Regions from separate parts of the Terribacillus aidingensis genome, predicted to be linked through region 2. Evidence: a T-box and tRNA genes for the amino acid it is inferred to sense, from the RefSeq annotation. Region 2 holds a T-box; the other regions hold tRNA genes.
The links. A T-box is a leader RNA that pairs with one kind of tRNA and senses whether it is charged. The one in region 2 lies ahead of ABXS78_RS11110 (valine--tRNA ligase), so its partner is inferred to be a tRNA-Val.
Positions count from the first base shown of each region.

Region 1: it encodes a tRNA-Val, which carries the amino acid that the T-box ahead of ABXS78_RS11110 (valine--tRNA ligase) is inferred to sense. The anticodon was not compared.
Region 3: it encodes a tRNA-Val, which carries the amino acid that the T-box ahead of ABXS78_RS11110 (valine--tRNA ligase) is inferred to sense. The anticodon was not compared.

Region 1 covers NZ_CP159996.1:846,304-849,562, forward strand. The annotation lists rRNA gene ABXS78_RS04575 (23S ribosomal RNA) at 1-759, shown strand, start outside; rRNA gene rrf (5S ribosomal RNA) at 995-1,107, shown strand; tRNA gene ABXS78_RS04585 (tRNA-Asn) at 1,120-1,194, shown strand; tRNA gene ABXS78_RS04590 (tRNA-Ser) at 1,196-1,287, shown strand; tRNA gene ABXS78_RS04595 (tRNA-Glu) at 1,309-1,383, shown strand; tRNA gene ABXS78_RS04600 (tRNA-Val) at 1,404-1,479, shown strand; tRNA gene ABXS78_RS04605 (tRNA-Met) at 1,516-1,590, shown strand; tRNA gene ABXS78_RS04610 (tRNA-Asp) at 1,680-1,756, shown strand; tRNA gene ABXS78_RS04615 (tRNA-Phe) at 1,777-1,849, shown strand; tRNA gene ABXS78_RS04620 (tRNA-Tyr) at 1,858-1,943, shown strand; tRNA gene ABXS78_RS04625 (tRNA-Trp) at 1,945-2,018, shown strand; tRNA gene ABXS78_RS04630 (tRNA-His) at 2,035-2,107, shown strand; tRNA gene ABXS78_RS04635 (tRNA-Gly) at 2,181-2,255, shown strand; tRNA gene ABXS78_RS04640 (tRNA-Cys) at 2,261-2,334, shown strand; tRNA gene ABXS78_RS04645 (tRNA-Leu) at 2,351-2,432, shown strand; gene ABXS78_RS04650 (NADP-dependent oxidoreductase) at 2,840-3,259, shown strand, end outside.
Region 2 covers NZ_CP159996.1:2,090,205-2,093,463, forward strand. The annotation lists gene ABXS78_RS11110 (valine--tRNA ligase) at 1-1,724, opposite strand, end outside; T-box leader at 1,776-2,018, opposite strand; gene ABXS78_RS11115 (hypothetical protein) at 2,141-2,329, shown strand; gene ABXS78_RS11120 (hypothetical protein) at 2,330-3,259, opposite strand, start outside.
Region 3 covers NZ_CP159996.1:122,001-125,259, reverse strand. The annotation lists gene ABXS78_RS00755 (cytochrome c oxidase assembly protein) at 1-167, opposite strand, end outside; gene ABXS78_RS00750 (DUF2243 domain-containing protein) at 157-612, opposite strand; tRNA gene ABXS78_RS00745 (tRNA-Ala) at 752-824, opposite strand; tRNA gene ABXS78_RS00740 (tRNA-Gly) at 828-902, opposite strand; tRNA gene ABXS78_RS00735 (tRNA-Leu) at 924-1,003, opposite strand; tRNA gene ABXS78_RS00730 (tRNA-Lys) at 1,039-1,111, opposite strand; tRNA gene ABXS78_RS00725 (tRNA-Gln) at 1,139-1,212, opposite strand; tRNA gene ABXS78_RS00720 (tRNA-Tyr) at 1,218-1,303, opposite strand; tRNA gene ABXS78_RS00715 (tRNA-Thr) at 1,312-1,387, opposite strand; tRNA gene ABXS78_RS00710 (tRNA-Val) at 1,482-1,557, opposite strand; tRNA gene ABXS78_RS00705 (tRNA-Glu) at 1,568-1,639, opposite strand; gene ABXS78_RS00700 (NAD-dependent succinate-semialdehyde dehydrogenase) at 1,969-3,259, shown strand, end outside.

The DNA of each region.
Region 1 (3,259 bases), 1.2 Mb from region 2:
GCGCCAGCTTCGGTGGAGGCATCCGTGGGATACCACCCTGGCTGTATTGACATTCTAACCCAGAACCGTTATCCGGTTCGGAGACAGTGTCAGGTGGGCAGTTTGACTGGGGCGGTCGCCTCCCAAAGAGTAACGGAGGCGCCCAAAGGTTCCCTCAGAATGGTTGGAAATCATTCGTAGCGTGCAAAGGCAGAAGGGAGCTTGACTGCGAGACCTACAAGTCGAGCAGGGACGAAAGTCGGGCTTAGTGATCCGGCGGTGCCGTATGGAAGGGCCGTCGCTCAACGGATAAAAGCTACCCCGGGGATAACAGGCTTATCTCCCCCAAGAGTCCACATCGACGGGGAGGTTTGGCACCTCGATGTCGGCTCATCGCATCCTGGGGCTGTAGTCGGTCCCAAGGGTTGGGCTGTTCGCCCATTAAAGCGGTACGCGAGCTGGGTTCAGAACGTCGTGAGACAGTTCGGTCCCTATCCGTCGTGGGCGTTAGAAGTTTGAGAGGAGCTGTCCTTAGTACGAGAGGACCGGGATGGACGCACCGCTGGTGCACCAGTTGTTCCGCCAGGAGCATAGCTGGGTAGCTACGTGCGGAAGGGATAAGTGCTGAAAGCATCTAAGCATGAAGCCCCCCTCAAGATGAGACTTCTCATCATTTTAAATGAGTAAGATCCCTCAGAGACGATGAGGTAGATAGGTTCGAGGTGGAAGCGTGGTGACACGTGCAGCTGACGAATACTAATCGATCGAGGACTTAACTAAAACGAAAAGCGAAGGGAGCCGCATAGAAACGCAAGAATAAGTGAAAGGCCGGAAAGGGTGGTTTTACCCTTGCAGGGCTATCGCTTAGACTGGAGTTTCTGGTTCCCGGAGCTGGATCTGACGAGTAAGTCAACGCCAAAGTCCAAGCACTCCGGTGCTTGGCCGCATGAAATGTCTGGCAAGACATGTTTCTTATCTAGTTTTGAGGGTTCATTCCAATTGAATTCTTGCATTGTCTGGTGGTAATAGCGAAGAGGTCACACCTGTTCCCATGCCGAACACAGCAGTTAAGCTCTTCAGCGCCGATGGTAGTTGGGTTCGCCCTGCGAGAGTAGGACGCTGCCAGGCAATCACGATTATTCCACAGTAGCTCAGTGGTAGAGCTATCGGCTGTTAACCGATCGGTCGCAGGTTCGAATCCTGCCTGTGGAGCCACGGAGAGCTGTCCGAGAGGTCGAAGGAGCACGATTGGAAATCGTGTAGGCTGCTACAGCGGTCTCGAGGGTTCGAATCCCTCGCTCTCCGCCATCACAAAATTACATAATAGATGGCCCGTTGGTCAAGCGGTTAAGACACCGCCCTTTCACGGCGGTAACACGGGTTCGAATCCCGTACGGGTCACCATTTATTTTCAAGACCAATCCGGAGGATTAGCTCAGCTGGGAGAGCATCTGCCTTACAAGCAGAGGGTCGGCGGTTCGAGCCCGTCATCCTCCACCATCTTTATCAGTTTCATAGAAAATACCTTTTTATTATCGCGGGGTGGAGCAGGGGTAGCTCGTCGGGCTCATAACCCGAAGGTCGCAGGTTCAAATCCTGCCCCCGCAACCATAATATTTCACTTACTACGTCGAGTTTTCTTCTTGTATAGTGAAAAATGGGAGTACCCGAAGGGTGCAACTAAAATCCCATTATAAAGTGGTCCGGTAGTTCAGTTGGTTAGAATGCCTGCCTGTCACGCAGGAGGTCGCGGGTTCGAGTCCCGTCCGGACCGCCACTTTTTAACTTAATACATATGGCTCGGTAGCTCAGTCGGTAGAGCAACGGACTGAAAATCCGTGTGTCGGCGGTTCGATTCCGTCCCGAGCCACTCTCATTGGAGGGATAGCGAAGTTGGCCAAACGCGGCGGACTGTAAATCCGCTCCCATCGGGTTCGTAGGTTCGAGTCCTACTCCCTCCACCATAGGGGTATAGTTCAATGGTAGAGCAACGGTCTCCAAAACCGTAAATGTGGGTTCAAATCCTGCTACCCCTGCCATAACATACTCATCATGGCGGTCGTGGCGAAGTGGTTAACGCACCGGATTGTGGCTCCGGCATTCGTGGGTTCGATTCCCATCGATCGCCCTCTATATAGCTTAGGCTATAGCCAAGTAAACAGGCTGGGATTCCTAAGGAATCCATAAAGCCTGACTTGTATGCGGAAGTAGTTCAGTGGTAGAACATCACCTTGCCAAGGTGGGGGTCGCGGGTTCGAATCCCGTCTTCCGCTCCAATATTGGCGGCATAGCCAAGTGGTAAGGCAAAGGTCTGCAACACCTTGATCACCGGTTCAAATCCGGTTGCCGCCTCCATAGATACTTTTAACATGCCGGTGTGGCGGAATTGGCAGACGCGCACGACTCAAAATCGTGTTCCGTAAGGAGTGCCGGTTCGACCCCGGCCACCGGTATCACAGGCAGTATGCCAAAGCTGTCAAATCAAGACTCTAACGTAAAGTTAGGGTCTTTTTTGTATGTTATCTATATGAATACTTAGGGCTTACATAATGGCGACTAAATTTTAGTAACAATAGCTATGGCATGTTTAAGAGGATAAGCATAAGGAAAATAGTTGGACTTAAATATATAACGTCATCAAAGAGGCTAAATAGCGAATTGTTTTCTATAATGTAACTTTATAAATTTCATCTATAAGCAGTTCAGTTTGATTTAAAGATAATAGAAGTTAAAATATATCCTGTATTACCCATGATATAGAAAACGTTTTTTAGCAAGCTCTGATAAGAAGGTATGACTTTTTAGGTAAGAACGAAGAATAGAGCTTAAAAATATAGTTGATAAAAAGGGAGTGTTATTCATGCGTGCAGTTATAATTAATGAATACGGCGATAAAAATGTATTAGTAGAGAAGGAATTGCCGAAACCTAAAATAAAACCAAATCAAGTGCTTGTTGAGGTGTATGCCACTTCAGTTAATCCGATTGATTGGAAGCTTCGTGCAGGTTACTTAAAGCAGATGCTCGATTGGTCATTTCCGATTATCCTTGGCTGGGATGTTGCAGGTAAGATAGTTGAGATTGGAAGTGAAGTGAAGAATTATCAGGTTGGGGATGAAGTATTCGCGCGACCTGATACTACCGCTGCGGGTACTTATGCGGAATTTACGGCTGTGGATGATGAATTGCTTGCGAAAAAGCCTAGCAACCTCACATTTGAAGAAGCTGCCTCTATTCCGTTAGCTGGGTTAACCGCTTGGCAGTGTCTAGTGGACAATACA
Region 2 (3,259 bases):
GACTCAACTTTCTCCCACTGGAAGCGCAGATCCTGACCTGGTGATGAACCAGTAGATAGGAAGTAGCGCAAGGAGTCTGCACCATACTTCTCGATAACATCCATCGGATCAACACCGTTGCCAAGTGATTTACTCATCTTACGACCTTCTCCGTCACGTACAAGACCGTGAATGAGTACATCCTTGAATGGACGTTCGCCTGTGAACTCTTTGGATTGGAAGATCATCCGGCTTACCCAGAAGGCAATGATATCATATCCTGTTACGAGTACATCAGTCGGGAAGTAGCGTTTAAAATCAGCTGCTTCCGTGTTCGGCCAATCCATTGTGGAAAACGGCCATAATGCGGAAGAGAACCATGTATCAAGTACGTCTTGATCTTGCTCCCAGTTCTCGATGTCTGCTGGCGCTTCTTTGCCAACATACACTTCGCCTGTTTCTTTATGATACCAAGCCGGAATACGATGTCCCCACCATAGCTGACGGGAAACACACCAGTCACGGATGTTTTCCATCCAGTATGAATAGGTTCTTTCGAATCGTTCTGGTACGAAGTTGATTTTGTCTTCGCCTGCTTGCAATTCCAAAGCTTGTTTCGCTAACGGCTCCATGTTTACGAACCATTGTGTGGATAGATAAGGTTCTACCACTGCACCGCTGCGCTCGGAATGACCAACGCTATGCATATGATCTTCGATTTTGAATAGGATGCCTTGTTCCTGCAGATCCTTCACGATTTGCTTACGTGCTTCAAAACGATCTAAGCCATTATATTTTCCAGCATTTTCATTCATGCTGCCATCCTCATTCATAACAAGGATGCGTTCAAGATTGTGGCGGTTACCTACTTCAAAGTCATTCGGGTCATGCGCAGGAGTGATTTTCACAGCTCCGGAACCGAATTCCATGTCAACATAATCATCGGCCACAATCGGAATTTCACGATTTACTTCCGGCAGGATGACCGTTTTACCGATCAAGTGCTGGTAGCGCTCATCATCCGGATGTACAGCTACTGCCGTATCCCCTAGGAATGTTTCTGGACGAGTAGTCGCTATTTCGATATGTCCTGTTCCATCAGCAAGCGGGTAACGCATATGATAGAAGTGTCCTTGTACGTCCTTATGGATTACTTCAATATCAGAAAGAGCCGTTTTAGCTGCCGGATCCCAGTTGATGATATACTCGCCACGGTAAAGCAAACCTTTTTCATACAATGTAACGAATACTTCCTTAACTGCTTCAGATAACCCTTCATCCAATGTGAATCGCTCACGTGAATAGTCAAGACCAAGTCCCATCTTCGACCATTGCTTGCGGATGAAGTTTGCATATTCTTCTTTCCATTCCCAGCTCTTCTCTAAGAAGCCTTCGCGGCCAAGATCGTAGCGGTTGATGCCCTGTTCGCGCAGTTTCGCATCTACTTTTGCCTGTGTCGCGATACCGGCATGGTCCATTCCTGGAAGCCAAAGCACATCATAGCCTTGCATACGTTTCATACGTGTCAGGATATCTTGTAATGTTGTATCCCAAGCGTGCCCTAAGTGCAGCTTACCTGTTACGTTTGGCGGCGGAATGACGATTGAATATGGCTCTTTGCTTTCATCCCCGGTTGCTTCGAAATATTTGCCATCAAGCCAGAATTGGTAGCGGCCTGCTTCGATGCTGGCCGGATCGTATTTGGATGGCAGTGAGTTCGTTTCTTGTGATTTGTCTGTTGTCATGCCTGGTTCCTCCTTCAATGCTTTTGGTGACATATAAAAACCCTTCTCATCCAAAAGGACGAAAAGGGTTAGTTTCCGTGGTACCACCTTCATTTACGACACTACTTATACGTGTCGCACACTCGAGGGAGATAACGGCTCTTCACCGGCTCCCCCTACTGACTAAAAAGTCACATTCGGGGTCGCTGCATACAGGGCGACCTTCTACTGCAGGTATCCGGGAAACTTCCACCAGTTTGCTTCCCTCTCTAGTATGGACCCTTACACTATACTCTTCCCTGTCAAAGCATTTGTATCATGTATAGCTTATTGTATCCACTTGACAGTAAAAAAGTCAATGAAGAGGCATATTTTTTTCAAAAAAGGGGAAACGCCTAGCTTTTCCCGTTCATATACTGCTTATAGGAGGGATGACAATGAGTAAATTCAACCGCAACAACATGCCGGGGTTCCTCAAGTATTGGGTCAATGTCACCGAGAAGGCGGTAATTCCACTGATCGTCTTCCAGTTCATCAGAACGCTCTTGTTTCCATCGATTTTGGATATCCTTATACTTGGCGGCTTGATTGCCCTTTACTTCAGCTTCCAGACAAAATCAATCTAATCAAGCCTCTGCGCCTTCCTGTTCTTCCTGATCACGCAGATCCTGAAAATAGGATTGTGCCTGGAGAGCCTGTATCAGTTGCCGATGCGTCTGGGTCAATTCCAATACGACAGCAGGGGTATCCGCCTTTTGCGGAGCACTTACATACTCTCTGACCTGCTGCAAATACCGGCCCGGATGAAGCAAATGCAGCATGAACAGGCTCTCTTCATTTTTTTTCATTTGCCGATGCTCTTCATACGTATGCAAATAAAATGGTGCATTTATTACATTGCTATCGACGAAACGCCATTCTTCCTTATAGTAAGCAGCCAGGTCCAAGCTAGGATTGCCGAGCTTGGTCTTTTCCCAATTCAGCAAATGCAGCGGACTGCCATCCTGTACATGGGAAGGTCGTAAGCTGCCATGCAAAACACTATGCTCCATCTCGGGATCTGCTTTAAGATCTGCATCATAATGGTCATACCATTTATCCAGCATTGCAGACACATGCTCCAAATCCTTATAATGCGTGCAAACGAGCAAGGGCACAACCCCCATGTATGTTTGGGATTCGAAACGCTCCACCAAACCGAGCAGCTCCTCTCTGTCCTGCTGGAGCTTTTCTTTTTGCTTCCGAATGGCCAATGCATACGCTTCATAATCTATTGGATACCGTTTGCTGGAGGAGGCATGTATCTTCCCAAGAGTAGTGAACAGCATCTCATAAGGATGATCTGGTTCATCTGTTCGATGCCGCTCCAGCCACGGCATCAGATAATACACTTCCCCTTCATCCACCACATAGAAATTCTCCTGCAATGTTTGATAGACCGGCGGAACACCTTCCCGATAAAAATTATGCTTGCCTTGGACGACCATCAGCCAGCGGTCGAGCCGCTCCGGATGGAGGGATGACCTTTTTAAAGCAAAAGCCGCCTGGTGCGTTTG
Region 3 (3,259 bases), 1.6 Mb from region 2:
GCTATTGGCCCTGCAACAGCCTGAAGGCCGATTACAATGCCGCTTACAAATAACACAAGCTTGCGCAGCGGCCAGGTTTTGAAGCGCTTCGCAGAATACTTCATTGCCAGCAGATAAGACAGTATACAGCAGGAGGCTATAATCAGAGCTAATCTTTCAACGTACATGCTCTTTCCCCCTCGAAAGACGGATACACCAAATACCCGCTGCTATCAACAGGACAGCGATTATGTTCCAAACCAAGTCATAATAGAAGATATCGACTCCATAACGAATCTGGTGAATGCGGAACAACTTATGCTGAATCAGGCCATCATACAGCTGGAAGACACCACTTCCCACCAAAACAGCACCACTCCATCTAAGTGGAATAAGACCTCTGCGTCTGCGAAGATCAGCAAAAAGGAACAATCCTCCAACCGTCGCAAACCAGCTCAGCGCATGAAAGAAACCATCCGATACAAGCCCCAAAGTCGTAGAAGACAAATCGTAAAAATGATGCCAATGCAAAAGCTGATGAAACACAGCTTCATCGATGAATGCAACCAGACCAACACCGAACATAAATCCAGAAAAGATATTCCTGCGTTTATATGTAGATCTATCCTCCATTCGTATCCTCCTACCAAAAGACTTTTATCTAAACTGTTTCCCGATTGGCTTAAGAATAAACAAAAAGGCATAGGAGATTTACTCCTATGCCTGAAAAATGAAAAAAAAAACCGCCCAGATGGACGATTTTTCATATGAGTGGAGCCTAGCGGGATCGAACCGCTGACCTCCTGCGTGCAAGGCAGGCGCTCTCCCAGCTGAGCTAAGGCCCCATATGGAGCGGAAGACGGGATTTGAACCCGCGACCCCCACCTTGGCAAGGTGGTGTTCTACCACTGAACTACTTCCGCTCAGCAGTATAGTAATGATGATGCGGGTGGAGGGACTTGAACCCCCACGCCGAAGCACTAGATCCTAAGTCTAGCGTGTCTGCCAATTCCACCACACCCGCGTAATAGAAACAGTTACTGGAACTGATCTATAAAGTGAGCCATGAAGGACTCGAACCTTCGACCCTCTGATTAAAAGTCAGATGCTCTACCAACTGAGCTAATGGCTCAAAAACATTCTATTGAAAAGAAGTAAATGGCTGGGCTAGCTGGATTCGAACCAACGATCACGGGACCAAAACCCGTTGCCTTACCGCTTGGCTATAGCCCAATAAATGGTGGAGGGAGTAGGACTCGAACCTACGAACCCGATGGGAGCGGATTTACAGTCCGCCGCGTTTGGCCAACTTCGCTATCCCTCCAGCATAAGTGGTGCCGGCCAGAGGACTTGAACCCCCAACCTACTGATTACAAGTCAGTTGCTCTACCAATTGAGCTAGACCGGCAAGTTATTTAATTCATTGACTCGAACGTCACGAATGATATCATATCATTATCCAAACAACTTGTCAACACTTTTTAATTACTTTTTTAAGCAAGTGGTGGAGGATGACGGGCTCGAACCGCCGACCCTCTGCTTGTAAGGCAGATGCTCTCCCAGCTGAGCTAATCCTCCAAAAACTTGATGACCCGTACGGGATTCGAACCCGTGTTACCGCCGTGAAAGGGCGGTGTCTTAACCGCTTGACCAACGGGCCAGGATGTCTGTTTTTCATCGTTACGTTTTTCGTAACTCGAAACTGACAAGAGTTATTATATACAGGAATGCAAGGCTTTGTAAACCCACTTTCTTAATTTCTTTTAATTCAGATAATTAATCAGTAGATTACACCCCTTCTCTCTTGCCAAAAACCCCGTTACATCAACGTTTATAGCTATTTTTATCACTTCTGTTCTTCTTGCATATTTTCCTCTCAAAACAGGAATATAAACATGAACATCAAAAATTGTGAGCATTTTTTTGTCTGATAGAAAAAATCCTTGTTATGCTTTTACTATGAAATAAACAAGAAAAGGGGCGTTCGACATGACTGAAACATTCGATGTAACGAATCCAGCCACCGGTGAATTGATCAAAAGAGTAACAATCGATTCAGAAGAAGCAATAAACGAGAAAATAGAAAAAATCAATCAAGCCTTCCCTTCCTGGTCCCGAACTTCTGCAACGGAACGCAGTAAGCTCCTCCGCGCTTGGCATGACAAGATGATAGAAAACAAAGCAGAGCTTGCTGCATTGATGACAGAAGAAAACGGCAAGCCGCTAAAAGAGTCAGAAGGTGAAGTATTATATGCAGCTGGCTATATCGAATGGTTTGCAGAAGAAGCAAAACGTGTATACGGCCGTACCATCCCTGCCTCCACTACCGATAAGCGTTTGCTGGTAACTCGGGAAGCAGTCGGTCCAGTAGCCGCAATCACACCTTGGAATTTCCCAGCAGCAATGATTACAAGAAAAGCTGCTCCAGCATTAGCTGCGGGCTGTACATTCATTATCAAACCCGCACCAGATACACCGCTGACAGCCATACGGTTAGTCGAAATGGCTCATGAAGTCGGAATTCCGGAAGACGTTATCCAATATGTAAATGCTGATGGCGAGATGGTAGGGAAAATCTTCACCGAGCACCCTCATATCCGGAAGATTTCCTTTACCGGCTCTACTCCTGTCGGCAAACTGCTCATGAAACAGAGCGCCGATAGTGTCAAGCATGTATCCATGGAGCTCGGCGGACATGCTCCGCTTATTGTTGATGAGTTTGCAGATATTGACCGTGCTGTGAAGCATGCCCTGGCATCAAAATTCCGGAACGCGGGACAGACATGTGTTTGTGCCAATAGACTGCTCGTCCACGAATCCATAAAAGACGAATTTACAACAGCCTTCACTAAAGCTGTATCCGAAATGAAGGTAGGTCTTGGTACAGAAGAAGGTGTAGCAATCGGCCCTGTCATCAATAAGAAAGGCTTTGATAAAATTGTGGCTCAAATTGATGATGCAAAGTCCAAAGGCGCTAAAGTCCTTACTGGCGGCACGTATAATGCAGATGCCGACAAAGGCTACTTCTTCGTCAATCCGACTGTTCTTGATCACGTAACGGATGACATGGACATCATGCATGAGGAAACATTCGGGCCAGTTGCTCCGATTACCACTTATACAGAAATCGATGAAGCGATTCGTCTGGCAAATGATACACCATATGGCTTGGCGGCATACTTCTTCACAGAAAACTATCGCCGCGGACTGTATATTGCCGAGAACCTGAAATATGGTATTGTCGGCTGGAATGACGGCGGTCCATCTGCCGTTCAAGCTC